4 regions of the Aliiglaciecola sp. 2_MG-2023 genome follow, and region 2 is predicted to be linked to each of the others. Evidence: predicted binding sites of a transcription regulator. Region 2 holds the regulator's gene; each other region holds the start of a gene.
The links. The regulator FNR, encoded in region 2, switches genes on or off when oxygen is low (the NO sensors DNR and NnrR bind a similar motif). The targets are predictions, from matches to a motif close to TTGATCTAGATCAA.
Positions count from the first base shown of each region.

Region 1 (8,065 bases), on a different contig from region 2:
GAACAAACGCATTTTATTGATTGAGGATGACAAACGCTTAAGCCAATTAATGGCTAATTTTCTGAACCAGCAGGATTTTGAAGTCCATTGTTTATACGACTCCTTAAAGTTGGCTCAAAGCATGGCAACATTCGAACCTGACATTATTATTCTCGACATCATGTTGCCTGGCGAAGATGGTTTCGAGTTGTGCAAAAAATTACGCAAAACCTTTAGCGGACCTCTGTTGTTTGTGACCGCGAAGAGCTCCGACTTCGACCAAGTGTTGGGATTAGAACTCGGTGCAGACGATTACGTTATTAAACCAGTAGAACCCCGCGTGCTGTTAGCGCGCATAAATGCATTATTAAGGCGCAGTGACACACACAACAATGAAGCGATGCAACAAACTGACGAATTGCATTTTGGGCAGTTGAGAATCAACCGCAATTCTCGACAAGTATTTTTGTCAGACGAATCGATTCAACTGACCAGTCACGAATTCGATATGCTGTGGAAATTAGCTACCAACCCATCCAAACTCGTGGAACGAGAAACCTTATACAGCGAGTTAATTGGCAGAGAGTATGACGGTTTAGACAGATCCGCTGATGTGCGCATTTCCCGATTACGTAAAAAACTTCGGGATAACCCACAAAACCCCTACAAGATAAAAACAATTTGGGGGAAGGGATTTTTCTTTGTGCCTGATGCTTGGGAATAGTGCAAATTTGGAAAATCATCCAGCCATAATATGACCCGTTTATTTTTAAGTTTATATCTATTTATTGCGCTATCCCTTGTAGCACTGAGTGCTTTGCTCAATCATGTATTTTTTAATGACGACGCGTTAAATCAAGGAGACGCAGCCATTGTAGATGCATTGACGGCTTTGCATCAACGTGGTGGCATCTCTGCCAATGATTTAGACAAACAAATATTCTCAGTATCAACTTTGAACACCGCTGATATGGCTTGGAATTCTGAAGAACTTGCTAAATTGCAACAGAAATTACCCGTGGTCTTATTCGACCGCCAAAATGGCACTCAAATTTACTTCCTAACACCACCATCTAAACTGATCGAAATTAGCTTGCTACACAATCAAACAAGCACCAGTAAATACGTCTTATACAGCGGTTTATTTTTCTTTTTACTGGCAGGGTTAATTGCACTGTGGTTATGGCCATTATGGAAAGACCTGCTTCAGTTGAAACAAACGGCGACTCGGATTGGACCCAGTGGTGAATTTCCACCGATAGATGTTGAACGAACCTCGGTTGTTTACCCAATCGCCATTGCATTAAACGATTTAGGCAATCGAGTGCGCGAACTGTTAAATACACAAAGAGAGTTAACAGGTGCAGTTGCTCACGAATTCAGAACACCATTGTCTCGCCTAAAATTTGCAATCGCGGCCCAGGATTATGATCAATCTGGCCCTTGGAGCGAAATGAATAAAGATATTGATGAATTGGAAAAATTAGTGCAAGAAATGTTGAGTTACACCAGCATGGAAGTGCAAGAGCCAGAGTTGAATATATCCGAGATCCCACTTTTAACATTGTGCAAACAACGCATCGAATATTTACAAAAAAGTAGCCAGCCGCAAGTCAGTATTCAATTTATTGGCTCAGATCTTACCATTTTGGGAGACGAACACTTTATTGAACGAGTAATAGACAACCTATTTAATAATGCCAACAGATACGCTAACTCAATCATAAGAATAGTGGTTTGCAAACACCCACGGGGCGTATTATTGCGCATGGAAGATGACGGATTAGGCGTACCTGAAATCTATCAAAAGCGTATCTTTGAGCCCTTTTTCCGTCCTGATAATAGCCGTGATAGGAAACGTGGAGGAGCCGGTTTAGGCTTAGCAATTATTAAACGGATAATGCATTGGCATGATGGTGAATGCTGGGTTGAAAATGCAGATTTAGGCGGTGCTGGTTTCTGTCTTCTATTTAAATCCGCACCGCAGATCAAATAGTTGAGCGATTAAATATCCAGAGTCGCTTAAAACACTAAGATGATTCGCTCACATCTAATAAAGTTGAATTACTAATGGTGTGACAAACCAGCTCTAAATTCGAACCATTAACGTAGGGATTTATTTCCCGTTGTAGACAATATTTAGCGTGGAAATTAACGAGGTTTTCAGAACTATCGGTAATTTGAAGTATGTAATCACGTTGAAAATCGCGCATCTGTTCCGTATAGGGCGCTAGCGCATAACGCACATCATTTAGTTGCGTTTTTTCCATTTTCATCGATATTTCAGTCATTAATTGGGATAAATCATTTTGGATATCAGCCAGCAAATACTGCGCGAACGACGAACGTAGCGTCATCACTAAAATCACAACTTCTGCTAAAACAATTAAATACCTAAACATACTTTCACATCTAAATAAGACAAAATTAAGCCTTAAGTCAAAACCAAGGGCTAACTTAGACTAATAGGTCTATTTAATGAAGCGCTGAGTATTATCTAAGTCTATACAAAAGTCTTGCAACTAATACCAATGCAAACAGTCAATTAGCAATCAGCGCTGACAACCCTGATAGAAAAAAGGAAAACTGACAGTTGCTATTAATCTTGTAAATGATGATACCCGCGTTGGTAATACACCAGCGCCCCAGCCGTTTCATCCCGTTTAACGGCTACCACTTCACAGAAGAAGACATCGTGTGTGGCAACACTTTGAATATGAGTCACTTTACAGTCAAAGCTCACTGCCGCATCAGCGAGCACAGGTGAGCCCGTTTTCAGTGTCTCCCATTTCCCGACTGCAAAACGGTCTGGCATTGTTGCCTTACCACCGAATATATTAGACAGTTGTTCATGGCCTTCGGAGAGTGTATTTATTGCTAAGTAAGGACTATCAACAAATGCACTATGTACTGATGTACTGCGATTTAAACATACTAATAATGTCGCCGGGCTATCACTTACACTGCATACAGCAGTTGCGGTAAACCCCACATCTCCACTGACAGTAGATGTCGTTACTACGTTCACAGCACCGGCTAAACTTGCCATACTATCTCTAAAACACTCGGGGCTAATGCAAGATATCCCTTCAGATTGTGAAGATAACTGTTGTGTATCTGGTTCCACTGGACCACTCCTAAGTACATTTGCCTTTAGCTGGAGAGTAAAGCCAAAGGACTATAAAATTTTACAAGCTTCTTCAAACCCCAAACGCGGAAGTCGCTTATGCACTTTTGTGCCATCGCCGTATCCTAAGTTAATCAAGAAATTCACTTTCCACGTACTGTTTTCGAAGAAAATTTGATTCAGTAGTTCAGGATTAAACCCTGACATTGCCCCTGTGTCTAGCCCTAGCGCTCTGGCAGCACTAATTAAATAAGCGCCTTGTAGCGAACTATTGCGCATAGCGGTTTCATAGGCTGCATCAGGGCTGGATGTAAACCAACTGCGAGCATCAGCATAGGGGAATAATCTAGGTAGCTGTTCATAAAATTCACTATCGTATGCAACAATGACGGTACAGGGTGCGCTCATTGTTTGTTCCACATTGCCCTTAGATAAAGCAGGTTTTAGTTTTTCTCTAGCCTCATCAGAGCGAATAAATACAAAACGAGCAGGACTACAATTTGCCGAGGTTGGGCCCAACTTAACTAGGTCATATAACTGCAACAATAATTCTTCAGGTATGTTTTGGTCTTGCCAAGCAGTGTGAGTATGGGCATGAGTAAATAATTGCGCTAACGCGGTGTCATCTAATTGGGTTGTCATGTTTTTAAATTCCAAAAATGGGTTGGGTTAAAGGCACTTCACATTAAGCTTCTATTTAACATCCATTCAAATGGTGATTGAGGGGTTAAAATAAACGCTGACTAAACTCATCAGTTTTATACTCTACACCTATGTTAGGCATAAACAAAAAAACTGTCATTTGGCATCTGTCATTCCACCAGCTTGCAGTTTAGAAGCTGCACAAAGTGCTAAACATAAGAACTACAATTAGGCTAATTATTAAAAATTACAAACTCTTGGGATTGCTTAATTTCTCAATCTTGGTTAAAACATAGTGGACAGGGAATAAACTAAAATGGGATATAAGTAGACATATGAGTTCAACATTAGTGAAAAAAACACAAAAAAAGTCGAAACGTGTCTCAAGCCCCAAAACGCAAAGTAAGCGTACTGAAGCAAAACGCAATAAACGAAAAGTGATAATGCAAGCGGCCCTCGACTTGTTTTCGAGTAACGGTGTGCACGGCACAAGTGTTGAACAGATCGCAGACTTAGCCAAAGTATCGAAAACAAACTTACTCTACTATTTTGCCAGTAAAGAACAGCTTTATGTGGAGGTAATTCAGCAATTATTAGACGTTTGGTTAATGCCGCTACAGGGGTTTAATTCAGAGCAAGATCCCATCGAAGCCATTTCGAATTATATCGAAGTAAAATTAGCTTTATCTCGCGACAACCCCAAGGAATCTCGTTTATTTTGTATGGAAGTAGTGCAAGGTGCTCCGCTTTTGTTCAATCAACTCGAATCACCACTGAGGGCAATTGTTGAAGCCAAAGTTCAAGTTATTTCAGGTTGGATTGAAGCAGGTAAACTGGCGCCAATCGATCCCTATCATTTAATTTTCAGTATTTGGGCAACAACCCAACACTATGCTGATTTCCGTGTGCAAGTGGAGGCTGTAACCGGTCAAAATTTAGACGACCCGGAATTTTTTGCGTCGACCTTAAATAACATTCAGTCTATTGTTCTTAACGGGGTGCGACCTAAATAGGGTTGAATCGATAAAAAAACCAGTTAATTCATTGATCCAGATTAACAACTAGCGAGCAGTCTGTGCGATAATAGGGGGATTAATTACTAACCTATAGAAATTTCGAATTCGCCGGAGTTTCTAGCAGTCCCGTAAAGGAAAGATGAATGAGTGAACGCATTCCAATCAAAGATATATCCACTGTAAAAGTTCACCAACCAGAAGCCAGTCAACACGAAAACGCGTACACCCCACGAAGTCGAATATATGTCCGCGCTGTTGAAGGCACACTAGAAACCTTTCGACGTTTTTTTGGCTTAATATTTCTTGGCATTTTTGCGCTCATCCCGTGGATTCAATTTAACTCACATCAAGCGGTACTATTTGATATTGGAGCTCAGCGCTTTAATATATTTGGTCTGACTCTTTGGCCTCAAGATTTAACCTTATTGGCTTGGATCCTTATTATTGGTGCCTTCGCATTATTCTTTGTAACCACCTTTGCCGGACGAGTTTGGTGTGGCTTTATGTGTCCACAAACCACTTGGACTTTCATTTATATTTGGTTTGAAGAAAAAATAGAAGGTGCTAGAAACAAGCGGATTAAATTAGACCAGCGTGAAATGGATTTCGACAAATTCTGGCGAAAGGCCCTGAAACACTTCGCTTGGGTGTCGGTGGCCTTGTTAACAGCATTGACCTTTGTCGGTTATTTCACGCCGATTAACCAGTTATTTATTGATTTCTTTACCTTTGACGTTAGTTTTTGGGCGGGCTTTTCAGTCATTTTCTTTACGGTTTGCACATACGGTAATGCTGGCTGGATGCGTGAAATTATGTGTACTCACATATGCCCCTACGCCAGATTTCAATCAGCAATGTTTGATAAAGATACCTTTACCGTTGCGTATAATCCAACTCGAGGCGAAAAACGAGGACCTCGTTCCAGAAAAACCAGTCACGAAGAGATTAAACAAAAAGGCATTGGTGACTGTATCGATTGCAACTTGTGTGTTCAAGTGTGCCCAACAGGTATAGATATTCGCAATGGTTTGCAATACGAATGTATTAACTGCGGTGCCTGTGTAGACGCGTGTAATGGGGTAATGGAAAAAATGAATTATCCCAAAGGACTCATTAGCTTTACGTCAGAACATGAATTGGCCGGCGGTAAAACTAAGATATTCCGTCCCAAATTGATTGGTTATGCCATAGTACTGTTTATCATGACCTCTCTTTTGGCCTATGAAATTATTGCTCGGGTACCACTAGAAGTAGACATTATCAGAGACCGAAATTCGTTATTCAGAGAAACAAATGATGGTCTAATTGAAAATGTTTATACCTTAAAAGTACTGAATAAATCCCAAGCTGAGCACACCTATAAAATTGATGTGGTTGGCTTAGAAGGCAATAAATATATCGGTCCAACTCAGGTGACTGTTGCTGGCGGGGAAGTGTTGAACTTACCTATTAGCATCGCAATCGATCCCTATGCGTTAAATGAAACCGTGACTGAATTTCAGTTTAAGGTGACCTCAACAGACAGTGACGATCCTGTTCAAATGAGTGAAACTAGTAAGTTCATATATCGATGAGTGACTCAATTGCGACTACCTTTGATTTTGCGCAACTTGGTCCTGATACAATACTGGATGCCATTGAATCCCGAGGATACCTAGTAGATTCGGGATTGTTGGCACTGAACAGTTATGAAAACAGGGTTTATCAATTTATTTGCGATGATAAGCGTCGATATGTGGCTAAGTTTTACCGACCACAGCGCTGGAGTCGCGAGCAAATTCAGGAGGAACATGACTTCGCACAAGAACTGCATGATCATGAAATTCCTGTGGTTGCACCTTTACGCACCAATAATGAATCATTACATAGTTATCAGGGTTTTTACTTTGCCATCTTCCCATCGGTTGGTGGCAGACAATTTGAAGTCGATAATCTAGATCAGCTTGAATGGATGGGACGGTTTATCGGTCGCATCCATCAAGTATCTAAAGGCCAGCCGTTTAGTTTCCGTCCTACTTTTAGTATTCAAGAGCATTTGCTTGATGCAAACGCAACCTTGCATAAAACCGAACTTATCCCCAGCAGTTTGCATACGGCTTTTTTTACGATTTTAGAACAAGTTACTGAATTAGCGGCAAGCTTGTATAAACCGAATTCATCCATTCGTCTGCACGGCGACTGTCATCCAGGCAATATTCTATGGCGAGATGGCCCAACCTTTGTCGACTTAGATGATTGTAGAATGGGACCTGCAATTCAGGATCTTTGGATGATGTTGTCTGGTGATACCTACCAACAACGAATCCAAATGGACACATTGGTAGAAGCCTATGAAGAATTTTCACAATTTGACAGCAGCCAACTCAGTTTAATTGAACCATTGCGAGCTATGCGTATGGTCCATTATATGGCTTGGTTATCCCGCCGTTGGCAAGATCCTGCCTTCCCGCAAGCGTTCCCTTGGTTTGCCGACGCCAAATATTGGGAACAACAAATATTAGCGTTAAAAGAGCAATATTCCGCACTCCAAGAGCCAAGCTTGACCTTATTTTAATTACAAAATTATAAAATCCTATTTTTTTAAGAACAGATAGATATAATGCACACCTCTTAGGTGCCACCACTGGTGGTTAAACGGGAAGACAGTGCAATCAGATACCAATCTGATTAATGCTGACGCTGCCCCCGCAACGGTAAGCAAGTGATACTCAAGGGTATTTTTGATTAATAAGTTACCACTGTTTGAAAAAATGGGAAGGTTATTAATCGAGTCTTTATTAGGACACTTGTGAGCCCGGATACCGGCCTGAGAAGCATAGGTTTGTAGTCAAAACTCCAAACTGTAATTCATATGACATAGTACTCGGGCGGAGTACTTAACAAGGCTAAACAACATGCAAAATAAAACGACTCTTTTAGCGTTAAGCGTTAGCTTGGCACTGGCATCTCCCTCTCTCTATGCGCAAACACAAAAACAGCAAAATCAACAAGACATTGAAAAGATGACCGTTGTGTCTAGCCGTATTCAATTGCCAACCAATCGACTAGCCACCAGTGTTTCAGTATTAGATGAGAGCGATATTGAAATGCAAACAGCTCTCAATGTAACTGAAATTTTACGTCAAACGCCAAGTGTCGGCGTGTCTAATTCTGGCGGTTTGGGTAAAAGTACTGTGGTTAGAATTCGTGGTGAAGAAGGGTTCAGAACCAAACTATATATTGATGGCGTGGAACTCAGTGACACTTCATCTCCTCAAGTTGCGCCGATTTTTGATGATGTTCTGATTGATCAGTTGTCGCG
Region 1 covers NZ_JAUORY010000015.1:39,814-47,878, reverse strand. Annotated here, with positions in the region: gene Q4567_RS14865 (response regulator) at 1-703, shown strand, start outside; gene Q4567_RS14870 (DUF3019 domain-containing protein) at 1-2, shown strand, start outside; gene Q4567_RS14860 (ATP-binding protein) at 734-1,975, shown strand; gene Q4567_RS14855 (hypothetical protein) at 2,010-2,381, opposite strand; gene Q4567_RS14850 (flavin reductase) at 2,579-3,106, opposite strand; gene Q4567_RS14845 (malonic semialdehyde reductase) at 3,158-3,748, opposite strand; gene rutR (HTH-type transcriptional regulator RutR) at 4,084-4,761, shown strand; gene ccoG (cytochrome c oxidase accessory protein CcoG) at 4,908-6,338, shown strand; gene Q4567_RS14830 (serine/threonine protein kinase) at 6,335-7,318, shown strand; cobalamin riboswitch at 7,360-7,589, shown strand; gene Q4567_RS14825 (TonB-dependent siderophore receptor) at 7,659-8,065, shown strand, end outside.
Region 1: the regulator FNR is predicted to act here: its motif matches at 4,793-4,806, upstream of ccoG (cytochrome c oxidase accessory protein CcoG).

Region 2 (8,065 bases):
AACAATTCCACAAGCAATCCCTATATGTTTGGTAACCGCATTTATAATCATAATAACTAAAGCTGGGATGACGTTATTTATCTTGCCTGGTTTATATTTAATGATCGCTACGAGTTTTGCAGTATTATTGGTAGCAGATAAAAAGTTCACACCAATAGATGCATTATTACTTTCTATTAAGATGGTAAACCGTTATTTATTCCCGTTCACTATTTTATATGTCGTATTTTTATTGTTGTTGCTACTTTCGATAGTTTCTTTTGGGATTGGTTTGCTACTGTTTTTACCCTATTACTATAATATTAATGGTTTATTGTATTGTGAACTTTTTGGTTACGGTAACAGTACAGACAATAACAATTTAAACGATGAGACCCAACAACAAGGGTCTGATGGAGATACTACATTTGATGCATAACGTTGACTTTCCAGGCCCTAGACGGATTCTCTATTTGGGAATAATCTGGGTGTTTGGCGCTGTAGTGTTAAGTTACCCATTTTTATTTCCACCAAAGGAGTTAGATCCTTTTGATGAGCAAAATATCGCTCCTTATGTAGAACAAAAAATGCCTAACTTCGCTAAGATACAATCAATTACGGAACGGAAAAAAGCATTTTTCGACTATTTGTTACCTGCAATTCATCATCACAATAAAGTGATTATTCAAAAACGGGATTTTCTGAATGAAATAAAAAACGCAATTGAACAACAATTGCCTTTTAGTTATTTGCAGCAAAAGAGACTCGATTCACTAGTGAAAGAATATCGCGTTGACCCTGACGACGATTTGAATTCAATCGTGGACCGATTAATGCGTCGAATAGACATTATTCCTGTTGAGTTGGTGCTTATGCAAGCAGCGAACGAGTCAGCTTGGGGAACCTCTCGATTTGCTCAAAAAGGTTATAATTTTTTTGGACTTTGGTGTTTCCGAAAAGGGTGCGGTTTTGTACCAAAACGGCGAAATGAAGATGCCGCTCATGAGGTGGCTAAGTTTAAAAGTTTGGATCACGCAGTGAGTACCTATTTCCGCAATTTAAATCGACATGATGCGTATAAAGAGTTAAGGGCGATTCGTCTATCTTTGCGTGAAAACGACAAACAAATTACAGCAGAAAAGCTAGCCAAAGGGTTGAAAAGTTACTCCCAGCGGGGTGATGAATATATCGAAGAGTTAATCAATATGATACGTTTCAATAGGAAGTTTTTACCAGTATGAAAATCTTAAGTTTTACCTTAGTGTTGTTTAGTTTTTGTGGTTTGGCTTTTGCTGATACACTTTCAGTTGAATACTCAAGTTTTTACAGTCACCTTAAAAAAATCGATAATGAAGAAACACCTGCATTGCAATTTGCATTTGGTTTTAAAAACGTCAGAAATGGCGATTTATGTGAAATTAAAACCGCTAATATAGTCACTCAAAAAGTCACACTACCTGTTACAGTAACGCCTGAAAACCGGTTTTTGTTACCCACCGAAAAAGCATTAAGCCAAGCTAAAGCAATTGTCGAATTTGAACTATTAGAAAATAATAATCAATGTGACATGTCAGTTCAGTTGGAAACTAAACCTTCTTATTTAAAACAGCAATATACACATCAAGAGTTACAAGATTTGTATCAGCAATACACAGTGTTTTTTGATGATATGGGCAGCTTTTTGTCGTTCCTAATGCCGTCAGTTACCGGCTTGCAGTTTTATTTCGATAATGTTGACAGAGACTCTATTCCTGCCGAAATTTATCTCGATGAACATCATGCAGTAATTACCGGAGACTGGCTAGAGCAGGGCAATCAGATCCAGTTTTCTGAAGCCCCATATCGCGTGACAGCAATAACCAAATAACGATATCCGTAGAGTGAATTAGTCGAGACGCAATTGATATTTAATCTGCGCAGCAACACGGTTGACGCTTTGACGCCCCTCTTCAATTAACTCAGCCGCGCGATGAAACTCCATAATGCCAAAGTCGCGTAACTGGGGTTCAATTAGTATATCGGGGGGATCGCCAGCTAATCGCGAGCGGGTGACTCTTGCCTGAAGGATATCTAACGAACTGGACATGACACCTAACATACTAGGGGTATTGTCAGTTAATTTAACATTTGATGATTTTTGCGTCGCCGTTACTTGCTCCGGCGTTTCTACCTGAGTTTCTGAGGTGGTTATTTGCTCTTCACTATTGGCGTCAAAGTCAGAATCCAGTGCCATGTTTTCTAGATCTTCTAAAGATTCAAGCTCATCATCGTCCATATCATTGTCTTTTTTGAACTTGCCACTGAAAAGACGCTGCATAAACGACTGACTTTTATTAAAAAAATCATTGGTTCGTTTTTGATTATTTTCATGTTCCATTTGATATTGAGCTTGAACTTCAGGCCTAAAATCTGCACTTAGATTAACCGCAAAAACAAAGTCAGCACCTAGTTGCCGACAAAGATTTACCGGCACTGGGTTGACCACAGCACCATCCACTAGCCAACGGCCTTTGTGCGCAATGGGTGGAAACAGGGCAGGTATTGCACAGGATGCTCTAACCGCATCCGCAATAGGACCTTGAGTAAATGAAACCTCTTTACCACTATATAAATCGGTCGCCACAACACCTAAGGGTTTGGATAAGTGTTCAAAGTCTCGTTCGCAAAAATTGTCTTCGAGGGCTTTAAACACTTTAATTCCGCTAGCCAGTCCACCTTTACGAAATCCAACCCCTAACAGTCCTAAAACTTGCCACTCAGTTAGAGAGCTTGCCCATTCTGCGAGTGGATCCAGTTTATTGCTTGCATACGCGGCTCCTACATAGGCACCAATGGAACAACCAGCGACCACGTCAACCTTGATGCCTAGTTCTTCTAACGCCTGTATTATACCGATATGCGCCCAACCTCGAGCAGCGCCGCTTCCTAGTGCTAATCCAATTTTCATTTACTAAAATGATCCTTAACTAATATTGATTATTTTGACAGTGTCATCAGCACTTGTTGAAGGTGTAGAAAAATCTTCTTGATCAAATCCAATATCACCGTTAACAAACGGTGTTTGTTGCGTCTCTAAGGTTTTAAAGTCGAAAAGTTCACTATCGGCAAGATGCGAAGGCACGACATTCTGCATTGCCCTAAACATACTTTCAATCCTACCCGGAAAACGCTTGTTCCAGTCTACTAGCATGTTTTTAATAACTTTGCGTTGTAGGTTCTCTTGCGAGCCACATAAATTACAAGGAATAATCGGGAACTCAATTAAATCAGAATATTGGGTAATTTCTTTTTCAGCACAGTAGGCTAGGGGACGAATGACCATTTGTTTGCCATCATCGCTGACTAACTTGGGAGGCATAGATTTTAAGCGTCCGCCATAAAACATGTTTAAGAATAGTGTTTCTAACATGTCGTCACGGTGGTGCCCCAACGCGATTTTAGTTGCGCCTAGTCGGGTTGCCGTCTTGTAAAGTATCCCTCTGCGTAATCTAGAGCATAGTGAACAAGTTGTTTTTCCCTCTGGAATTTTATCTTTTACAATCGAATAGGTGTCTTCCGTGACGATTTCAAATGGAACTTGCAATTCTTGTAAGTAGTTAGGCAGTATCTCAGCGGGGAAGCCTGGTTGTTTCTGATCTAAATTAACCGCAATAATTTCAAATTTAATTGGCGCAATCTTTTGCAGAAACATTAAAATATCAAGCATGGTGTAACTGTCTTTTCCGCCAGACAGGCAGACCATTACCTTATCGCCATCTTCGATCATATTAAAATCGGCAATTGCTTTGCCTACATTTCGTCTTAGGCGCTTTTGAAGTTTATTAAAACTGTATTTTTTACTCTCAGACAGAGACTCGACCTTACTCATCTTATTCCTAGAAAAACATTGCTATCAGCGCGGATTATACCTGTCCTCATAAAGGACATAAACACCCTAAATTTAAATGTTTGCAGTCATTTTCTAAGTATCACAAGGTTATGTAAGGTTAATGTTTAAGAGGACACTCAAAGCCTTCTGGTTTAATTGCTAAAACGTCACAATTGAGTGAATCTATTGTATGTTCAGCCGTGTTACCGATAAGGGCGGCTGTAATACCGGTGCGACCTACAGTACCGATAACCACTAACTCTGCGTCGATAGCTTTTGCCACTGAAGGAATGACATCCTCAGGCAAACCTTCACTAAGATGCTGATTTTCTTGTGGGATATTGAATTCTTGAGCGTGCTCAAGCATACATTTGGCGTGGTGTTGTTTAACTGACTCTGTATAGCCAACCGGATCGAACTCTGGTATTTCGATGGCAATATTAACCGGTGTACCTGGGTAAGAATTAACCAAGTTTACATGTCCTTCCAGTAAATCAGCCATCAATCCAGCGGTTTTAGTGATTAACTTGTTTAAGCTATGATGTTCTTCATCTTCACTGCCCACATCTACCGCAGCTAAAATATTGCCATTAATAGGCCAATCATGTTCTTTAACAAGTAAAACTGGAACCGGTGATTTACGTAGGATATGCCAATCAGTCGGGGTGAATATCACTGACTTTAGGGTGTCATGCTCGTGGGTTCCTTTGACGATTAAATCATAGCTGTGATCAATCACTTCGAACAATACACTTTCATATGGCCGATTATGCCAGACCACTTTTATATCTACTGAAATAGATGAGTTAGCCGCTAGGGGTTCAACTATATTGGCAAGCCAATCGGTTTTGTCATCCACCACAGCTTGGCGCATCGTTTCTCTTTCATCCACGGTGAGCATAGTGGTCATTTCATAAGAGAAATCATATATGGACAGAAACGCAGTAATACTGGCGCCGGTCTTTTCTGCCAATAAAAGCGCTCTTTTAAACGCTTTTTGATCTTCTGTAGTTGGGTCTACAACAGCTAGTATTTTGTTAAATACGGACATAAATTAATTCCCTTCAAACGTTTACACTACGTATATTAAGTGTATGGCTACTTTAGCTAGTTTGCCAATTAACAGACTAATTGTTTTGACCTGAATCAATTTAAATTAAAAGACTTAACCGCAGGCTTGTTTATTTAAAACGTGTTCACCAAGTTTCTCTCTAAGTACCGCCAAATTGAGAATTTGTATAAATTTCCCATCAACTTTGATGATATTTTCTTTTTGAAAACGGGTGAGTAAACGACTGACGGTTTCAACAGTTAAACCAAGGTGATTACCAATTTCGTTTCGGGTCATGGTTAAATTAAATTCTAATTCAGAAAAACCGCGGGAGCGAAAACGATCTGATAGATTAATTAGGAAGTGGGCAAGACGTTCTTCTGCTGTGCGCTTGTTTAATAACATCATGAGACTGTGATCTTGGTTTATTTCTGTGCTCATAATTTTAAGCATTTCTTTGCGCAGTGTAGGAAGTTGTGCGCTCATAATATCTAACTTGTCGTAAGGTAACTCACAAACCATGGAGGTTTCCATCGCTTGATTATAACTTTGATATTTTTCAGAAAATAGTCCATCAAAGCCGACAATATCACCGGGAAAATGAAACCCTGTAATTTGTTGTTCGCCATCGGGAGAGGTTATGTAAGATTTAAATGAGCCCGTTCTTACTGCAAACAGCGACGTAAATTTTTGCCCAGGAATAGTTAATTGATCATTTTTATGCAAAGGGCGCTTGCGTTCTATGATTTCGTCCAAACTCTCCATTTCAGTCTGATTCAGAGCCACCGGTATACATAGGTGATTAAAACTGCAGTTTTGGCAGCGAATACTGAACTTGTTCGGATCTGACATTAGTTAATTCCAATTAATTCATTAGTTACCAATTATGAATCCCTTGGTAACATAAAATCAAGCCAAATAAGCATAATAAGACTGCAACGCTTCGTTTTACCACTGGTTGGGTCAACCATCCTCTTATTTGGCTGGCGCTGGCTCCCATTGCTAACATGATGGGCAAAGTGCCCAAGCCAAAGCAAAACATGGTGATAGCACCTTGTACCACACTGCCGGTGGAAACACTCCATGTTAACGTCGAATAAACCAATCCACAGGGCAACCAGCCCCAGATTAGGCCATAGGGTACAGCATAGATTGGGTGTTTAAAGGGAATGAAACGCTTTGATATGGGACTAATTTTACGCCAAAAAATAGCGCCAACTTTTTCTACTTTAACCAGTAGTTTTGACCACTGTCCCACATATAATCCAAGCAGAACCATAAATACTCCGCCAAAAAGGGTCAGTGCTTGAGGATTGATAAAGGATTTTGTGGTGACGATCTGACCCAACAGCCCAGCGATTGCGCCAGCGAAACTATAAGATAAAATGCGGCCTGAATTATAGGCAATTAAATACGGCCATTGTGACTTATTCTTTGGTAATGCAAACGTAAATGAGGTCACAATTCCACCGCACATCCCAGCGCAATGCACACTTCCAGCAAGTCCGATTAATATTGCAGAAAACCAGCTTAAGTCGTTCATTTGTCGTTAGTTTTTGGCTTTTTTACTTGTACTTTTTTATCCACGTCATCATCGAATAGAATGTTGTATCCTTGACGCTCTAAATCTTCAAACTGATTGGATTTGACCGCCCAAAAAAAGATCCCTATGGCTAACAGTACTAGCACAATAGCGATGGGGATTAGCACATAAATAATACTCACTTTAATTTCCTATTAGCGCTGGTTAACGTAGTAAACGAATAGAGTTTGCGACCACAATAATTGAACTTAACGACATGCCAATTACGGCCATCCACGGGCTTAAATATCCGGCTACTGCTAGGGGAAGAATTAACGCGTTATAGCCAATGGCCCAAACCATGTTCTGTTTGATTTTGGTACGCACTTTAATCGCCATACTAACAGCAAACTTAACATTACTTAATTTTGAATTTAATAAAATGATATCGGCAGAACGTTTCGCCATGTCACTGGCGTCACCTACCGCAATTGATACATCAGCAGCGGCCAAAACTGGGGCGTCATTGATGCCATCACCAATCATCAAAACTTTGTGTCCTTTGGCTTGTAAGTTTTGAATGTATGTCAGTTTTTGTATTGGCGTTTGTCTAAAATAAACGTTCGGGATACCTAAAGAATCAGCGACCAAAGACGCGTTTATTTCTGAGTCACCACTTAACATCACCAATTGTTTGCTGCGTAAGTCATCGACGAGTTGTTTTGCGTCTTTTTTAACTACATCTTTTACGCTAAATGCAGCAATTAATTGCTTACCCAATTGCAGATAAACTCGAGAGTCATCCTCAGTGGGTCGTAAACCATCACTGTTATCAAGAATACTTATGTTACCTATCTTAACGACTTGAGATTGGTAGGTTCCTTGTAAACCTTTTCCCGCCACAGTAACTACTTGGGAAACTGCGCAGGGGGTCTGAGATTGAAACGCGTGAGATATCGGATGTTTTGAATAGAGTTCTAATCCGGCAGCTAAATTATAAACAAAAGTTTCATCTGCTGCGTTAAAGAGCTCGACGTCACTTACACTGAAATGTCCATTGGTTAGCGTGCCTGTTTTATCAAAAATCACGGTGTCGACATCAGGCATAACATCGATAATATTTGCTCTTTTAACTAATAAGCCATATTGATTTAATTTTGCTATTGCACTGGTTAAAGCCGTCGGCGTTGCCAAGCTAAGGGCGCAAGGGCAGGTCGCAACTAGGATTGATATGGCAACCCAAAAAGCGCGTTCTGGTTGATAAGCCAGCCAGCCAACGTAACTTATTAAGGTGATACCTAGAACAATTACAATAAAGTACTTGGAGGCAATATCTGCATATACAGCTGCCTTGGGTTTATCTGAAAGAGCTAACTCTTGAAGGCGTAAAATTTTGTTCACCAGGGACAATTTAAGCTCGTTTTCAACTTCAATTTCAAAAGAACCTGATAAATTAATGGTTCCGCCATAGACATGAGCGCCGGTGCTTTTTCTGATTTTTTCTGATTCACCGGTCAACATAGATTCATCCACGTTGCCATTTCCGTTGATTATTACCCCGTCTACTGGAAAAGTTTCTCCAGGACGGACTACTATTTTTTGTCCTTTTTTAAGATGTTTGGCTAATACCGAAGTTTGCTTATTA
Region 2 covers NZ_JAUORY010000005.1:233,654-241,718, reverse strand. Annotated here, with positions in the region: gene Q4567_RS07600 (hypothetical protein) at 1-418, shown strand, start outside; gene Q4567_RS07595 (glucosaminidase domain-containing protein) at 411-1,220, shown strand; gene Q4567_RS07590 (DUF2987 domain-containing protein) at 1,217-1,846, shown strand; gene Q4567_RS07585 (patatin-like phospholipase family protein) at 1,865-2,926, opposite strand; gene ttcA (tRNA 2-thiocytidine(32) synthetase TtcA) at 2,942-3,829, opposite strand; gene uspE (universal stress protein UspE) at 3,966-4,898, opposite strand; gene fnr (fumarate/nitrate reduction transcriptional regulator Fnr) at 5,013-5,750, opposite strand; gene Q4567_RS07565 (sulfite exporter TauE/SafE family protein) at 5,776-6,441, opposite strand; gene ccoS (cbb3-type cytochrome oxidase assembly protein CcoS) at 6,438-6,623, opposite strand; gene Q4567_RS07555 (heavy metal translocating P-type ATPase) at 6,646-8,065, opposite strand, start outside.

Region 3 (8,065 bases), on a different contig from region 2:
CAGGAAACATCAAATTAGAACCGTTAAAATTGCTGAAGAAGAAAATGCAAGGCAGAGTGTATTGAGTATTTATCGCTCCTTGTATGGCAACAATGGGAATTTATTAACTAAATATGATCCCTGTACTTAAGATCAATTTAGATAATCGGGTCTAACTAAATATTGGATATTTGAATACTTCTATATGCCTTAAGTGCTGCAATATTTATTACCTTTTCAAACAATGTCCACCATGTTATTTGAGATGACCTCTTATCAATAACATTCAGAAAAACCGTATGATTCTCTATTATTTAAATGGCAATAATTTTTCAATTAAAGTAAGAAGACGAATGACGAATTTGCCAATGATTATCACCAGTTTATCTGTTTGTATGGAAACCTGAGGAATTAGCGACTTGCTAGTAATGGACACCTCTAAAACTTCACTCACTAATCTTAGTGTCTAAGCATCTTGATACAGATAAAACAAAACCGTTAATTAAGCTTAAATTACGTATTATTCTAGATAACTTGGCTCTATTTAGAGTCTAGTTAATCATTTTAAAATCTGCTGATATACATTTAAATTTAAAATATTTCTTTGAATTATAGGCATTTTATAAGGACATTTATGTTCGTAAACATAAAGCGTGTATTAAAGCTTGGAGTAGCTTTATCGCTTATCGTTGTTAACTCTATTGTTGTGCTTTATATCGGTAGAGATCGCTTTCCTTTGCCAGAATGGTTTTCACACCCCATATCTTATATCGATGGGTTGATTGACCACAAAAACGAACGCATTTCCCAGCAAAATTTAACTTTCGAAAACTCTAAAAAACAACAAAATGTAGAACCACGTGTTAGTTCTAAACAAGCCAGTAAAAAAACTGCAAATGCCAATTTAATTAATCATACTGAGTTATCTGCCAGCGACGCAGTATGCTCTGATAAGCGGCCTAAATCTGCGAGCAAGCAAATATACACATGGATAGATGATAGCGGCACTCGCCACCTTAGCGATAAGCCACGTAAGATTGACAGTGCCACTCCGGTTTCAGTGATAGGAACAATTCGCCCCGAAGAACTATCTATTAACTACACTGGCACTCACCCGCCATTTAGTCTCCAACATAAAATTGAATCGCGGGTTATGGCAAACAAAGCATTATTTGCTCAGATCACTCCAAAACAATTAGTAAAGCCGATAACCATCAATTTTAGATTATTCACAGATGTAAATAATTACAGCACTTATCAGAAACGTATAGCCCCCTCTGTTAAGTCAGCAATCGGATTTTACGCAAGCAGTATAAATGAGTCAGTTGTTATGATGAATAATGATGACCAGAGTGTTAATACAGCGGTCCATGAAGCAATGCACTCGATTAATCGTCATTGGTTTGGACACATGAATAGATGGCTAAATGAGGGGATCGCTGAATATGCCGAAACAAGTCACACTGATAACCCTTTGTATAACCATTGGGTAACTCATATCCGTAAATTTGGCGCTATTCCACTGGTAACCTTATTTAATGCAAATCAGCACCACTGGGACACTCAAAGAACCGAAATGTATGCTACAAGCTGGGCGTTCGTAGCATTTTTGATGGATAAGTATCATAAAACACTATCTCGCTTATTGCAGGAAGAGAATATTAACGGATGCAATGTTGTCAACATCAGCGATATGGAACGCATATCATCTCAAAAATTGTCAGTATTACAGCGTGAATTTGATAATTGGTTGGCAAGAGTATAAACACTTAACTAGCGTTAACATGAATTTGATAGTTGAAGAACCATGTAGTGCTTTCGAACACATACCGACCTCTGTTGAATAACTTTTACAGTTATTAGTATCAAATTATTACTCCATCCTCAAAACATATCGCAAATAAAGGTTCCCCCCAACAAAGGAGGGAAAACAGCCCTCCCCTTTAAAATGGTGCTTGCTGCGTCGATAATTAAAATGTCTGTATTGCTTCACGAGTATTCGGGGTGAACGACCAATTATGTGGTTAATTAAATCTGTTTCTAGTTTAATGATGATGTTACATCTTTTCCTGTAGTGCTAAATTAGCAACGAAATATAGCCTAGAGTTAGTGGTGTTATCTAAGCCATCATATAAGGACAATTATGAAACTATTCCGCAAACAATATGGTCAGCCAGGGGCGCAACCAGGGCTTATTGATGCATCTGTTGATGGGGCGGTTAACATTACTTTGTTTAACTACAATGAACATCAAGTGGTTGAACAAAGTGGTATTACGGTCGAACAATGCATGGAATACGTCAATAAAGACAATATCACTTGGGTGCACGTTCAGGGTAATCCTGACAAAGCATTATTGAGTCATTTGGCAACGAATTTTGGAATACACGAGTTATATATTGAGGACGTTGCCAACCGAGCCGAACGGCCTAAAATAGAAACCCACGATGGTCAAATTTTCTCTATTTTTTCGCTACCTGTGCAAAGCGAATCGAATATTTATCTGCAACAAGTTAGCTTATTTTTAATGAAGGGCACTGTGGTTTCTTTTTGCAGTGGTCAATTCAACCCGTTCTCTGGCGTCAAAACCAGATTAAACCTTGCTAGCGGCAAGATGCGAACCCATAAAGCTGACTACTTGTTTTACAGTTTAATTGATTCCGTGGTTGATTGGTGCTTTCCGGTACTGGAAACTTATGCGCAGCTGATTGATTCAACAGAAGAGCTATTATTAAAAAATCACGATAAAGAAATCTTACAGAAAATTCATCAATTACGCCGCGATGTGGTTTTACTAAGAAGGCAAATTTGGCCACAACGAGAGCTGCTTAACCAACTCATCAGAGACGACACGCAAAGCCTAATAAGCGCAAAAACTAAAGTTTTTTTAAGGGATTGTTACGACCATAGTATTTCGTTACTTGAATTAATCGAAACCTACCATGAAATGACAAATGGTTTGATGGAGCTGTACATGAGTTTAGTTAGTTTGAAATTAAATGAAGTCATGCGGGTATTGACCATCATTGCCACGCTATTTATACCACCTACTTTTGTGGTGGGTATTTATGGCATGAATTTCAATCCCAGCGCCGGCCCTCTGAGTATGCCTGAATTATTGTCACCCTACGGTTACCTGGTAGTTTGGTTAATTATTTTAAGCATGGTTTGTGGCATGTTGCTATTTTTCAAAAAACGAAAGTGGTTATAGTCGGTTTAAAATGAGAGATTAACTGACGACATACCCGCATATTTGCTTTGCGAGATGGAACAAACTCGCCTCTTCTTCTGCTATTTTGATATACAAAGTAAGGGTTATTACTAATAGCGCAATCACCAGACAGTGGTAAAGTCGTTGGGTGATACTCCCCGATATAAATAGATGACCAATATCAATTATTAGAATACGTAGGAAGTTTAAAAAATGCGGATAGGCATTCTGACTGGCGGTGGTGATTGTCAGGGTTTAAATGCAGCAATACGCGCTGTAGCAAAATCGTTAATGTTAAACAACAATGCCGAAATTATAGGTATCGAAGATGGTTTTGATGGCCTACTAAAACGTAAAGTACGTCAATTAAGTTATGCTGACTGCAGTGGGATCTTACCCTTAGGCGGTACCATTTTAGGTACCAGTAATAAGGCAAATCCTTTTGATTACCAAGGTAAAGACTGCTCACAAGATGTGCAGTCTTATTATCAAGAGCTCGGTCTTGATGCCATAGTGATGATTGGCGGTGATGGCACTATGTCAATTGCCTATGAACTAACAAAACTAGGTATGAATATTGTTGGGGTTCCGAAAACAATTGATAACGACTTGATGTGCACCGAACGCACATTTGGTTTTGAAACGGCGGTATCAATTGTAACCGAAGCAATTGATAGATTGCGTACCACCGGCCATTCACACAAACGAATTATGATCCTTGAAACCATGGGACGTTACGCCGGATGGATTGCGCTACATGCAGGCGTTGCAGGGGGAGCAGATGTCATTCTGATTCCAGAATTTCCTTATAATCTGGATGAAATCGTCTCAGCATGCGAATTAAGAGCCAGTGATCAGCACTATTCTATTATTGTGATTGCAGAGGGCTCAAAACCTGAAAATGGATCTATGGCCGTGCAACAAACGATTTCTGACAGCCCAGATCCGATACGTTTAGGCGGTATTTCAAATGTACTTAAAAGTCAGCTGGAAAAACGCTTAAGTATTGAAGTAAGAGCAACCTCTTTAGGACATATTCAGCGCGGCGGTTCGCCCACAGCAAATGACCGTATTTTTGCTACAAACGTGGGTACCTTTGCAGCAAAACTGGTTACTGAAAAACAATTCGGACGGGTTGTTGTACAACAAAATAACCAATTAACCAGCGTCCCTTTAGAACAAGTCGCAAATCAAACCAAAGGGGTTTCAGTGGACGACCTAACCCTGCAAAGCGCCATCTCGTTAGGTATAAGTTTTGGGGTTGCTAAGCTAGAAGATACGTCTAACTCTTAAAACCCAATAAATATAAATAAATTAGCGATAACCTTTACTTAATTTATAAACCATTATCATTTGTGAGTTTGATCGAGATCAATTCGCAAGCAGCAATGAAATTTATAATGATCATGTCAACTAAGGTGCATCGTAAATGTCGAGTATAGAATCCTCTGATTCATTAATAGAAGATGGGCAACACGCACCTAGTCAAGTCGGTGTAGTCAGTGCCGTGCGCGGTAGCATTGTCGAAATTAAGTTCGAACACAAACCGCCTGCTATTCATAATATTATCTATGCTAAAAATCGCACTATCGCGTTAGAAGTGCTTACCCAATTACCTAATAATAAAGTACGTACCATTGCATTGACCCCTACTCAGGGTTTAGCTAGAGGTATGCAAGCTGAAGACTCTGGCCAGCCTCTTACCGTGCCTATCGGCAAACAAATCATATCGCGTATGTTTAACGTGTTCGGCAGCCCTATTGACGGCAAAGATTTTGACCAAAACTGTGAACGTCGCAGTGTGCATCAAAATCCCCCGCCGTTATCTAAATTATCCAGTCAATTACAAATTTTCGAGACCGGAATAAAAATTGTCGATGTTTTATGCCCACTCGAACGTGGTGGCAAGGCGGGTTTATTTGGCGGTGCTGGTGTGGGTAAAACGGTACTTTTAACAGAAATGATCCACAACATGGTCAGCCATCAAAAAGGAGTGAGTATCTTTTGTGGTATTGGCGAGCGTTGCCGTGAAGGTGAAGAGCTTTATCGGGAAATGAAGCAGGCTGGCGTGCTGGATAATATGGTTATGCTATTCGGACAAATGAACGAGCCGCCCGGTAGCCGCTTTCGAATTGGTCATGCCGCCCTCACTATGGCGGAATATTTTCGTGACGATGAACACAAAGATGTTTTGCTATTAATTGACAATATTTTTCGGTTTATTCAGGCCGGCTCTGAGGTATCTGGCCTGATGGGACAAATGCCTTCGAGGATGGGTTATCAGCCAACATTGGGTACCGAGTTATCCGGTTTGGAAGAGCGCATAGCGAACACGCAAAATGGTGCGATAACATCGATACAAGCGGTGTATGTGCCTGCCGATGACTTCACCGATCCTGCCGCAACCCATACTTTTTCACACCTTTCGGCAACATTGGTACTTTCCCGAAAACGTGCCAGTGAAGGCCTATATCCATCCATCGACCCGCTGCAATCCAGTTCAAGTTTAGCAACAGCAAATATCGTCGGTGAGCGGCATTACAAATTAGCTCAACAAGTCAGACAAATACTCGCTCAATATGATGAATTAAAAGACATTATCGCGATGCTTGGATTAGAGCAGCTTTCTAATAAAGACCGTAAAATAGTTACTCGTGCCCGTCGTTTGGAGCGCTTCTTTACACAGCCTTTTTTCACTACGGAACAATTCACTGGCATGCCAGGAAAATTTGTTAGTTTGGAAAGTGCCCTAAGCGGATGTGAGCAAATTCTGCGGGGTGATTTTGATGACTATCCTGAAAGTGCGTTATACATGATTGGTGACGTTAGTGAAGCCTTGAAATCAAAAAGTGATAGTGCAGAGGCAGGCCAACAGGACAACCAACATGCAAGTTAAAATTTTACTTCCCCATCAAATATTTTTGGAAATAAAGGATGTCATCAGTGTTGTAGTCGAAACCCCCGAAGGTAGTTTTGGGATTTTACCCAATCGACTGGACTGCGTGACACCTGTGGTGCCTGGTATTTTAACCTATCAGGTATCTGCTAATGAGTATGCTTATATTGCGATTGATGAAGGTATGCTGGTTAAAACAGGAAAGCAGTTGCTGATCTCTGTACGCAGAGCCGTAATTGGTAGTTCTTTAGAGCAGTTGCACGAAACTGTCGAGCAAGAATTTCTAAAGTTAGATCAACAACAATTGGAATTGCGCAGTGTGTTAGCCAAATTAGAAACGACTTTTTTAAAGCAGTTTTCATCAATGTCTAGAGATTGATGCCTAATGTCTAGCAAAAATGGCAAGTCACAACCCGAAAAACACACAACGCATTCTTTGGTGAAGCAAGTAGAAACAAAAGCGCAATTAAAACTAAAAGCGAAACGCCACAAAAATCCCGGTGTATGGTTTGGGTTAGGCATGATGGGAGTCATAGGTTGGTCAGTGGCGGTACCGACTTTTTTGGGTGTCAGTTTAGGCATTTGGATAGACAAAAATTACGATGGACAACGCTCTTGGACTTTAGCGTTATTATTGGCCGGCTTAGCTATTGGTTGCTTCACTGCATGGGGCTGGGTCACCAAAGAGCATCAAGCGATTCACAACCAGAATGATAACAACTCAACAGACGAGGAAGACTAACCATGAACGAACCATTAAATATGCTATTTGCGTTGGTTGCGGGTGTTGTTTTAGGCATTAGCTTTTTCTATAGCTTATGGATTACGGTGCAAAAAGGACTGCGATCAGCACAACCGGTTTATTGGTTTATCGGTGGTTTTATTTTGCGCATGGGGTTGAGCTTAATTGCCTTCTATTTAATTTCAAATCAGCAATTTTGGCTACTTATTTCATGCTTGATCGGTTTTCTAATTGGTCGAGTCGTAACTAATAGAATGTTGTCAATTAGTGCAAAACCCAATCCAGTTTAACAACTAAATGGGAAGCATAAGGTTTCACTTATTGGTAATTAAGAAATAACAGAGAAGGTTCACAACCATGCATATTACGCCCGATGAAATCATCTTTTGGCAGTTTGGCTTTTTAAAGCTAAATGCCACTATCGTTTTCACTTGGTTGATAATGGCTATTTTAGTACTAAGTGCGTATCTGATTACCCGTAAATTGAATGATCAATTGCAGCCTACTCGCTGGCAAAATGGTTTAGAAGTATTAGTAGTGACTATTTTGCAGCAAATAAGCGAAGCAGGTTTGCGTAAGCCGGCTAAATACATTGGCTTTCTAGGCACCCTATTTTTGTTTATTGCAACAGCTAATTTACTCACTATATTTCCTCGCTTTGAGCCACCAACAGGTTCTTTGTCTACCACAATCGCATTGTCGTTCTGTGTGTTTATTTCTGTCCCCTATTACGGAATAAAACAAAAGGGAGTATTAAAATATTTGCAGTCTTACGCTCAACCTAATGTCTTTATGCTGCCGTTTAATATCATAGGTGAGCTGTCTCGTACCTTAGCGTTGTCGGTACGCTTATTTGGAAATATGATGAGCGGAGCCATGATTATCGCTATTTTGCTGATTATCTCCCCATTTGTATTCCCCATTATTATGTCTTTGTTAGGTCTATTAACCGGAATGGTACAAGCCTACATATTCTTTATTCTCGCAGCTGTGTATATCGCTGCAGCTACTGCGCAGGATCAGCAAAGCACCCCCAAATTTACATCAATATCCGTTTCGACACAGGAGAAAACTAATGGATAACCTCACCCTAATTGCTATTTGTTCGATCATCACTGCGGGGCTAACAATTGGCATCGGAGTATTAGGCCCTTCTTTAGCTGAAGGGACAGCGATAGCCAATGCATTAAAAGCACTCGCACAACAACCAGATGCGTCATCAACCATAACTCGAACG
Region 3 covers NZ_JAUORY010000013.1:66,597-74,661, forward strand. Annotated here, with positions in the region: gene Q4567_RS13935 (hypothetical protein) at 1-130, shown strand, start outside; gene Q4567_RS13940 (hypothetical protein) at 614-1,744, shown strand; gene corA (magnesium/cobalt transporter CorA) at 2,123-3,190, shown strand; gene Q4567_RS13950 (6-phosphofructokinase) at 3,404-4,483, shown strand; gene atpD (F0F1 ATP synthase subunit beta) at 4,620-6,086, shown strand; gene Q4567_RS13960 (F0F1 ATP synthase subunit epsilon) at 6,076-6,465, shown strand; gene Q4567_RS13965 (AtpZ/AtpI family protein) at 6,472-6,828, shown strand; gene Q4567_RS13970 (ATP synthase subunit I) at 6,831-7,118, shown strand; gene Q4567_RS13975 (F0F1 ATP synthase subunit A) at 7,186-7,911, shown strand; gene Q4567_RS13980 (F0F1 ATP synthase subunit C) at 7,904-8,065, shown strand, end outside.
Region 3: the regulator FNR is predicted to act here: its motif matches at 4,552-4,565, upstream of atpD (F0F1 ATP synthase subunit beta).

Region 4 (8,065 bases), on a different contig from region 2:
TTGTCGATGCTTTAGGCGCTGAATTAGAAAACGCCGACAAAAAAAATGGTCAACTACCTGATAACCCCTACTCGTTTATTCCTAATCAAAATCAAATAGCGGATTTCAACAGCAAAAGTAGAGGCGTTTTATCTTTAGGGAAATCACAGTATTTTGAAGCAGCCAAAGCATATATTAGCTCACCAATGGTGATTGATTGGCAGAGTATCGCGCTGCAAGGTTTAGCAGATTTAGTGGCCGATATAGACTCACCAGAAATACACAGCAATATATGCCGACATTTTTCCCACTTCCCGGAGCAAGTGCAGTATCAATTACTGATCAGTATGGAGAATTACCCCCTACCTGATACTTGCGTGCTAACCATTTTGTCGTGGATGAAGCAACATTCAGAAGATGAAATAAAGTGGCAGCACGGCTTACGCGCCTTGTCGCAGACAACTAACTTAGATCAAGTGGCGGCAACCATTAATAAAGTATTAGAGAGTGAGATGGCCAATAGTCACAATATCTTGGTGATTATTTCAGGTCGCCTTTGGCATTATTTGAATAACCAGAATCAGTTACTTAGTTTTTTTGAAAAAGTGGCTGAAGCAGATCCCAATTTCGATTTATTTATGGGAATTTTTCAAGACTTAGTACAATTGCCCGAATTGCGCGAGCAAGTGTTACAAATGTTACGAAATCCAAATAAATCTGAAACCTTATCTATAGCCGTCGGGCATCTATTCTCAGCCCATAAAAATTAGGATTAATGAATGAATTTTAATCTCACAGATATTTTAGTTCTATTCATTATCGCAGCGATAGCGTTTCAGTTTTGGCGGATACGTGGCATTTCAGAACAAGCGAAAGTCTATTTAGAAAAATATTGCGAAATAAACGGCCTGCAATTAATTAGTATTGCGCGAAGCAAAACCAAAGTGATTTTTCACAAGGCTAAACTAGATTGGTATACCGAATTTTCTTTTGAATTTTCCAGCACTGGCGAAGAACGTTACTTAGGTTTACTGAAAATGCGCGGAGTTAGCGTAGATGATGTGAATGTACCTGCTTATAGAATAAGTTAACAATCGAGCCCCTACTGGGTATCCATTTTTAGTTCAAAACTTTTCAGCGCAACACTCACCCCGTTAATTATCACTTCGATTTTGTGAATTCCTGGGTAATACCTTCGGGTGGTTATCGCCTTAAAAGGATGAGATTTAGCCAGTAACAATGGCTGTCCATGTTCAAGGGTGATACTTTTCCATTTAAATACTTTGGCTTTTAGTTCACCATTCGCTTTTTGATGATGGATTGCAAAATCAATCATTAACAATTGTTCTTTAACCGATTGCCCGTCTAAATGCAGCGAAAAATGCAGTTTTGAGCCAAATTCAACTAGATTCTGCTCAACTTCTAATTTCACAAATTTCAATTTAGGGGGAAAATACCCAAGATTTTGCAACGCTATTGGATGCCCCTGTTTAAGCAAGGTTCTGCCTGCATGGCGAATGAGTTTTTTGCGGTTGTGATTTGCACCTTCACTCCATATTTTCAACGTAGTAGCCACTAAATCTGGATGGTCTTTGGCAATATCATTCAAATTATTTGCCACAGAACGACGAACGTACTCTTCTTTGTCGTCTTTTAATTTTTCTACTAAGCCAATTATTGGTTGCGGGTTTTGAATAAAGATAGGCAGTTGCATCCCCCATGGTAAACGCGGCCGACAGCCTTCAGAGGCTAGTCGTCGAACATGGTGACTCTCATCTTCACACCATTCAACTAATTTGCTAAGCGTCCTTCCAGGTTTGCTCAACAAAAAGTGACGTATACCAAACTCCGACGTAAATCGTTGCGTAAAGGCATGGAATAACGCCATTGACGTGTCAAAGTTCTCTTGCCCATAAACCCCTACATATTCAGCCATCGGCATTATCGCCCAGCCGTTTAACCCTAGTAACAAGTCAGAATTTTCAGATAAATCACTATTATGTTCGGCGGCTAAGCTTTTGCGCATAATCTGAGCGGCATGTTCGAAGTCATCGGGTAAAGTATCTTTCATCGCCTGCATGATCTGGTTCGAACGTTGTTTCAATTCTAAATGGGCCAAATTTTTCGATGCAACTTCGATAAAAAGCGCACAATCGAATGCCTCAAAATGCGCTGAAAAATGATTGGCCATATGCGCAATGAGATCATTGTTAAATAAATTTTTCAGGGGTTCAGGCATGACTCATCCAAGCTATGTGTTTATGTTTACGGATTTAGGCTAAAGGTTGATTATTATCGACCATTATTTTATGCACCGCTTCTCGAAACCAGCGCAGAGCTAAGTCATCTTCTGTATTTTGGTGCCAATACATGTGGGTAGAAATAAGCGGCATGTCAAATGGCACCGCCACTGATACCAAACTACTGTCCAGTAAACGAGCGCCTATAGAACTAGGCAGTGTTAACAAAAATGGCGACCCTTTAAGTATCTCCTTGGCAGCATAATAATTCTGACAACGCACCGACACCTGCCGAGTAAAACCTTGTTCTTGGAACATAAAATCTTCTAAAACGGCTCCGGTTGGACGATGTGAAACGCTAATGTGCTCAGCCGAAAAGTATTGTTCTTGACTGATACGCTGTTTTAACAGGCTATCCTGACCGTGGCCATCTAGTTCGACCCTACTAACCTCAGCGCTATTCACCTTAGAGCTATCAATATGAGTAGATGTAAACAAGGGGTGCAGCCTGTCCATCAAAATCATAAATTTATCATTGCGAACGTTTTCATGACGAATCGGCGGCTTGAGTGGCATCGCAATATCAAAGGCCAAATCAAACTGTCCTGAGGTTAACGCTTTAGACAGCTGATTACGTTCTACTTTCACACTGGCAAAAGTAATATTCGGCGCTTTTTCAAACAGTATTTTGGCAATACTCGGTAAAATGGTGGGCTCAAGGGCATCATGCATAGCAATGCGAAAGTGATGTTCACTGGTGAGTGGATCAAACTCCCCCCACTGCTGCAAAATTTGTCTCAGACGGCTCAAGTTATCAATAATTAACGGCGCCATTCGTTTACATGCGGGGGTTGGCATCATTTTATTTTGGCTTCGTTCGAACAAGGGATCTTGCAAACAATCACGTAACCTTTTAACCGCATGACTCACTGCTGAAGGCGTGATATTCAACCTATCGGCTGTTCTTGTCATATTTTGTTCCAGATACAGACTTTCAAATACTTTCAGTAGATTTAAGTCTAACCTTTGAATTTGCTTTATTTCCGCCACACTCCACCATGAATTAAATTCATACAACCAATTAAGTATATTTCATTTCATTCAGATGACAACAGTGTTTATGCTAGATAAACACGTTAATTATTCGGAGACAATTATGCATTTCGAACACAGTCAAAAAGCACAAGATTACCTTGCTCGCGTAAAAGCCTTTATGCAAGAACACATTTATCCCATCGAGAGCAAGATCTACGCGGAAATGGAAGAAATGAATCCCGCTGGTGATTGGAAAAACTGGAAGCTTCACCCGGATGTTGAAAACTTAAAAAAAGAAGCTAAAAAACAAGGGCTTTGGAATTTATTTCTACCGGACGATAAATTAGGCAAAGGACTGAGCTGCTTAGAATACGCTCCCTTAGCTGAAGAAATGGGCCGAGTCCCCTTCTCCCCTGAAATTTTTAACTGTAATGCTCCAGACACGGGCAATATGGAAGTGCTTTACCATTTTGGTTCTGAGGCACAAAAACAAAAATGGCTAACTCCTTTGTTAGCTGGCGAAATCCGCTCTGTTTTTGGCATGACTGAGCCTGAAGTGGCGTCTTCGGATGCAACCAATATGGCGGCGACCATAGAGCTAGACGGTGACGAAGCGGTAATTAATGGTAAAAAATGGTGGAGCACCGGCTTAGGCCATCCTAATGCCAAAGTTACGGTCTTTATGGGCTTATCCAATCCTGAAAATGACCGGCATGCCCAACACAGCATGGTATTGGTTCCCCTTGATACTAAAGGCATCGAAATTAAACGCATGCTAACCGCTTATGGCGATTACGATGCTCCTTATGGTCATGGTGAAATGCACTTTACCAATGTTCGCGTACCCAAAGAAAATATCATCATGGGCATGGGTAAAGGTTTTGCTATTGCCCAAGGTAGACTTGGTCCTGGCCGCATACATCACTGCATGCGCGCTATCGGTATGGCGGAAAAAGCCCTTGAGCTGGCCATTTTACGTGGACAGTCACGTCAAGCATTTGGAAAACCAATTATAAAATTGGGAGGCAACCAAGAACGCATTGCAGAAGCACGCATGGCAATAGATCAAGCTCGCCTGCTAACCTTAAATGCAGCGTGGAAAATAGATGCTGTGGGCGTAAAGAATGCCATGACAGAGATATCAGCGATAAAAGTGGTTGTGCCTAGAATGCTGCAAAATGTTGTTGATATGGCCATCCAGTTTCATGGTGGTGCAGGCATGTGCAGTGACTTCCCTCTTGCGCGTTTTGCTGCCGGGGCTCGTTCACTCAGACTTGCAGACGGTCCAGATGAAGTGCATCAGGGTATGGTGACTCGCATTGAGCTTAAAAAGTACTTGAACAAGTAAGCTTGTCCTACTTGGTTAATGTAAGTATCTAAGATACTAAGGGAATACACTAGGCTATAAGCTTGATGATACCATCAAGCTTATTTGATGCTTTGAACAACGATTTAATAGGATAAAATTTGACAGCCATTTATTTAATTAGACATGGCCAAGCCTCTTTTGGCCAACAAAATTACGATAAGCTTTCGGATGTCGGACATCAGCAAGCTAAGCTGTTAGGTAATTCATTACAGACTCGGATAGGCGACTTTGATAAGGTGTTTTTAGGCAGTATGTTACGGCATAAACAAACCTTACAAAATTGTTTGTCTGGGATGTCATCCGTAGTTGATGAATCGAATTGGAATTTCGATGCCAATTGGAATGAATACGATCATAACGACATAATTGCCCAAATGGGGCCGGAGTTTACTGATGCACCTTCAGTTAAAAACTGGTTATTAACCCAAAACAATCCAAAAGCAGCCTTTGAGAAATTATTCAACGACGCCATGAATCGCTGGATGTCAGGCCAACACTGTGAGGAATATGTCGAGTCATGGGAGCGATACCTGAATCGCATAAAAGGTGCGTTAGAAAATGTGATTAACAACGCAAAAGGTGCCAAAAAAGTAGCGGTTTTCACCTCCGGTGGACCGATTTCGGTGGTTAGTCAATATTTGTTAGGAATCCCGCCAAGCAATGTAATGCAAGTAAATTGGACCTTGGTAAACTGCGGTATTACTAAGTTAGTAAATACCCAATCTAGAGTATTTTTGTCTACCTTAAACGACCATAGTCATTTCGAAGGTCAACATAAATCTTTAATCACCTATAAATAATTTTTAATCATGAAACTCAAAAACATAGGCCAATTATGAGCAGAAAAAACATATTAATTACCGGCGCCAGCTCAGGCTTAGGTAAAGGCATGGCCATTGAATTTGCCAAAATGAACCGAAATTTGGCACTTTGCGCTCGCCGTATTGAGCGATTAGAAGCATTAAAACAAGAACTACTCAGTATCAACCCAAATATCACCGTCTCAATCAAATCGCTAGACGTAGACAACCATGAACAGGTATTCGAAGTATTCAACGAGTTTCATCAAGAATTGGGACAATTAGACAGAGTGATTGTTAATGCAGGAATGGGAAAAGGAGCTGCCATAGGTACGGGATACTTTCACGCCAATAAGCAGACAGCCATCACCAATTTCGTTTCGGCATTAGCACAGTGTGAAGCTGCAATGGCAATATTCAGACAGCAGAATAGCGGCCATTTAGTGACCATTTCATCGATAAGCGCGATTCGTGGAGCACGAAGAGCGATGAACGTTTATGCCGCCACCAAAGCCGGACTAAGTTCACTCACTGAAGGAATCAGAATTGACGTTTTGGATACCCCCATTAAAGTATCCACCGTACACCCTGGTTTTATCAAAAGTGAAATTAACGAAAAAGTTAAAAAAGTCCCCTTTATTGTAGATACAGAAACCGGCTGTAAAGCAATTATCAAAGAGATAGAAAAAGAAGGCGCAAACAGCTACGTGCCTAAATGGCCTTGGGCAGTCATTCGGCCAATTTTGAGCATAGCTCCACTGAGCTGGTTAAAGAAAATGAGTTAAACAACGAGCAAGCTATGGCTTGCTTTGTTCATTATGATCGCGGTCTGCCAAAAACACCCAGTCTCCTCCCCCACATAATGCCCCTAAACAAGACCACTAAATAAAATTAATTGATCAAGGTCATTATTTAGTCGTTTAACAGTATTAACCACAGTTTATTTATGGTTATATTATCTACCTAGAGATATCACCTTTTAGCGAATACTTGTTTTGGGTTGGATAACAAATCTATAGGGAATGGGACCAAATGAAATACCAAGATTATGATGTACTTATCGTTGGAGGTGGCGGTGCGGGGTTACGAGCCAGTATTGCTGCAGCTGAGCAGGCACAAGCAGCCGGTCTTAATTTAAGTATCGGTTTAGTTTCCAAAGTTTATCCTATGCGCTCGCACACTGTTGCGGCAGAAGGTGGAGCAGCGGCCGTTACCCGTGAAGATGATAGTTTTGCCGCGCACATTGAAGACACTGTCGCAGGTGGTGACTGGTTAGCAGAGCAATCTGTAGTCGATTACTTCGTGCGCCATGCTCATCAAGAATTAGTGCAATTGGAACACTGGGGTTGCCCTTGGAGCCGCAGAAAAGATGGTTCAGTGCAAGTTCGTCGCTTTGGCGGCATGAAAATAGAACGCACTTGGTTTGCAGCCGATAAAACCGGCTTCCACATGTTACATACGTTATTTCAAACCTCCTTACGCTTTAATCAAATCCAGCGTCTAGACGAATTTTTTGTGCTCGATTTGTTAGTCAATGATGAACAAATTTCGGGCATTGTCGCCTTGGAAATCGCCACAGGTGAATTGCATTTTATTCGAGCTAAATCGGTTATTTTGGCAACCGGTGGTGCAGGAAGACTATTTCGCTTCAACACCAATGGTGGCATTGTAACCGGTGATGGTATGGCACTTGCCTATCGTCATGGTGTGGCGCTGCGCGACATGGAATTTGTGCAATACCATCCCACCGGCCTGCCAGGTTCAGGAATACTGATTACTGAAGCCTCACGTGGTGAAGGTGGCTTAATGCTCAACAAACAGGGCTACCGTTACCTGCAAGATTACGGTTTAGGTCCGGAAACACCTGTAGGTGAGCCTAAAAATAAATACATGGAACTGGGGCCTAGAGACAAACTGTCACAGGCGTTTTGGCATGAACAACAGGCAGGACGTACTGGCCGCTTCGGCGACAGTGACGTTGTCTATCTTGATTTACGGCACCTCGGAAAAGCCTACTTACACGAACGCCTTCCCTTTATATGTGAGCTGGCAAAATCCTATGTCAATGTAGACCCAGTCAAGGAGCCTATACCGGTGCGCCCTGCGGTGCATTACACCATGGGCGGGATCACCACCAATGCCAAGTGTGAAACCTCAATAAAAGGACTCTTTGCCGGCGGAGAATGTGCTTCGGTTGGCCTGCATGGGGCTAACCGCTTAGGTTCCAATTCGCTCAGTGAGTTATTGGTATTTGGCCGTCTAGCCGGCGAGCAAGCGGTAGCATTTAGTCAAAAGCGAGAACTCACGCCCTCAGCTGATTTAGAAGCTCAGTTTGAAGTTCAACAACAACGTATAACCACATTGCGTAATCAACAAGGTCGAGAAAGTTGGGTAGCGATAAAACGGGAGTTATTAAAAACCATGGAACAAGGCTGTGGAATTTATCGCGATCAAGCAGGATTACAGCAAACGCTGAACACCATCCGAGAGCTCAAAACACGCTATCAACAAATAACAATCGCAGATAAAAGCCTTGGCTACAATACCGAGCTATTGCAGTGTATCGAGCTTGGGTTTGGTATAGATGTGGCTGAAGCAACCTGCTTAGCGGCGTTATTGCGCCGTGAATCTAGAGGTGCTCA
Region 4 covers NZ_JAUORY010000003.1:275,770-283,834, forward strand. Annotated here, with positions in the region: gene Q4567_RS05055 (DUF3549 family protein) at 1-749, shown strand, start outside; gene Q4567_RS05060 (DUF3301 domain-containing protein) at 759-1,070, shown strand; gene Q4567_RS05065 (DNA alkylation repair protein) at 1,082-2,218, opposite strand; gene Q4567_RS05070 (LysR family transcriptional regulator) at 2,253-3,269, opposite strand; gene Q4567_RS05075 (acyl-CoA dehydrogenase family protein) at 3,376-4,602, shown strand; gene Q4567_RS05080 (histidine phosphatase family protein) at 4,722-5,423, shown strand; gene Q4567_RS05085 (SDR family oxidoreductase) at 5,459-6,208, shown strand; gene frdA (fumarate reductase (quinol) flavoprotein subunit) at 6,456-8,065, shown strand, end outside.
Region 4: the regulator FNR is predicted to act here: its motif matches at 6,319-6,332, upstream of frdA (fumarate reductase (quinol) flavoprotein subunit).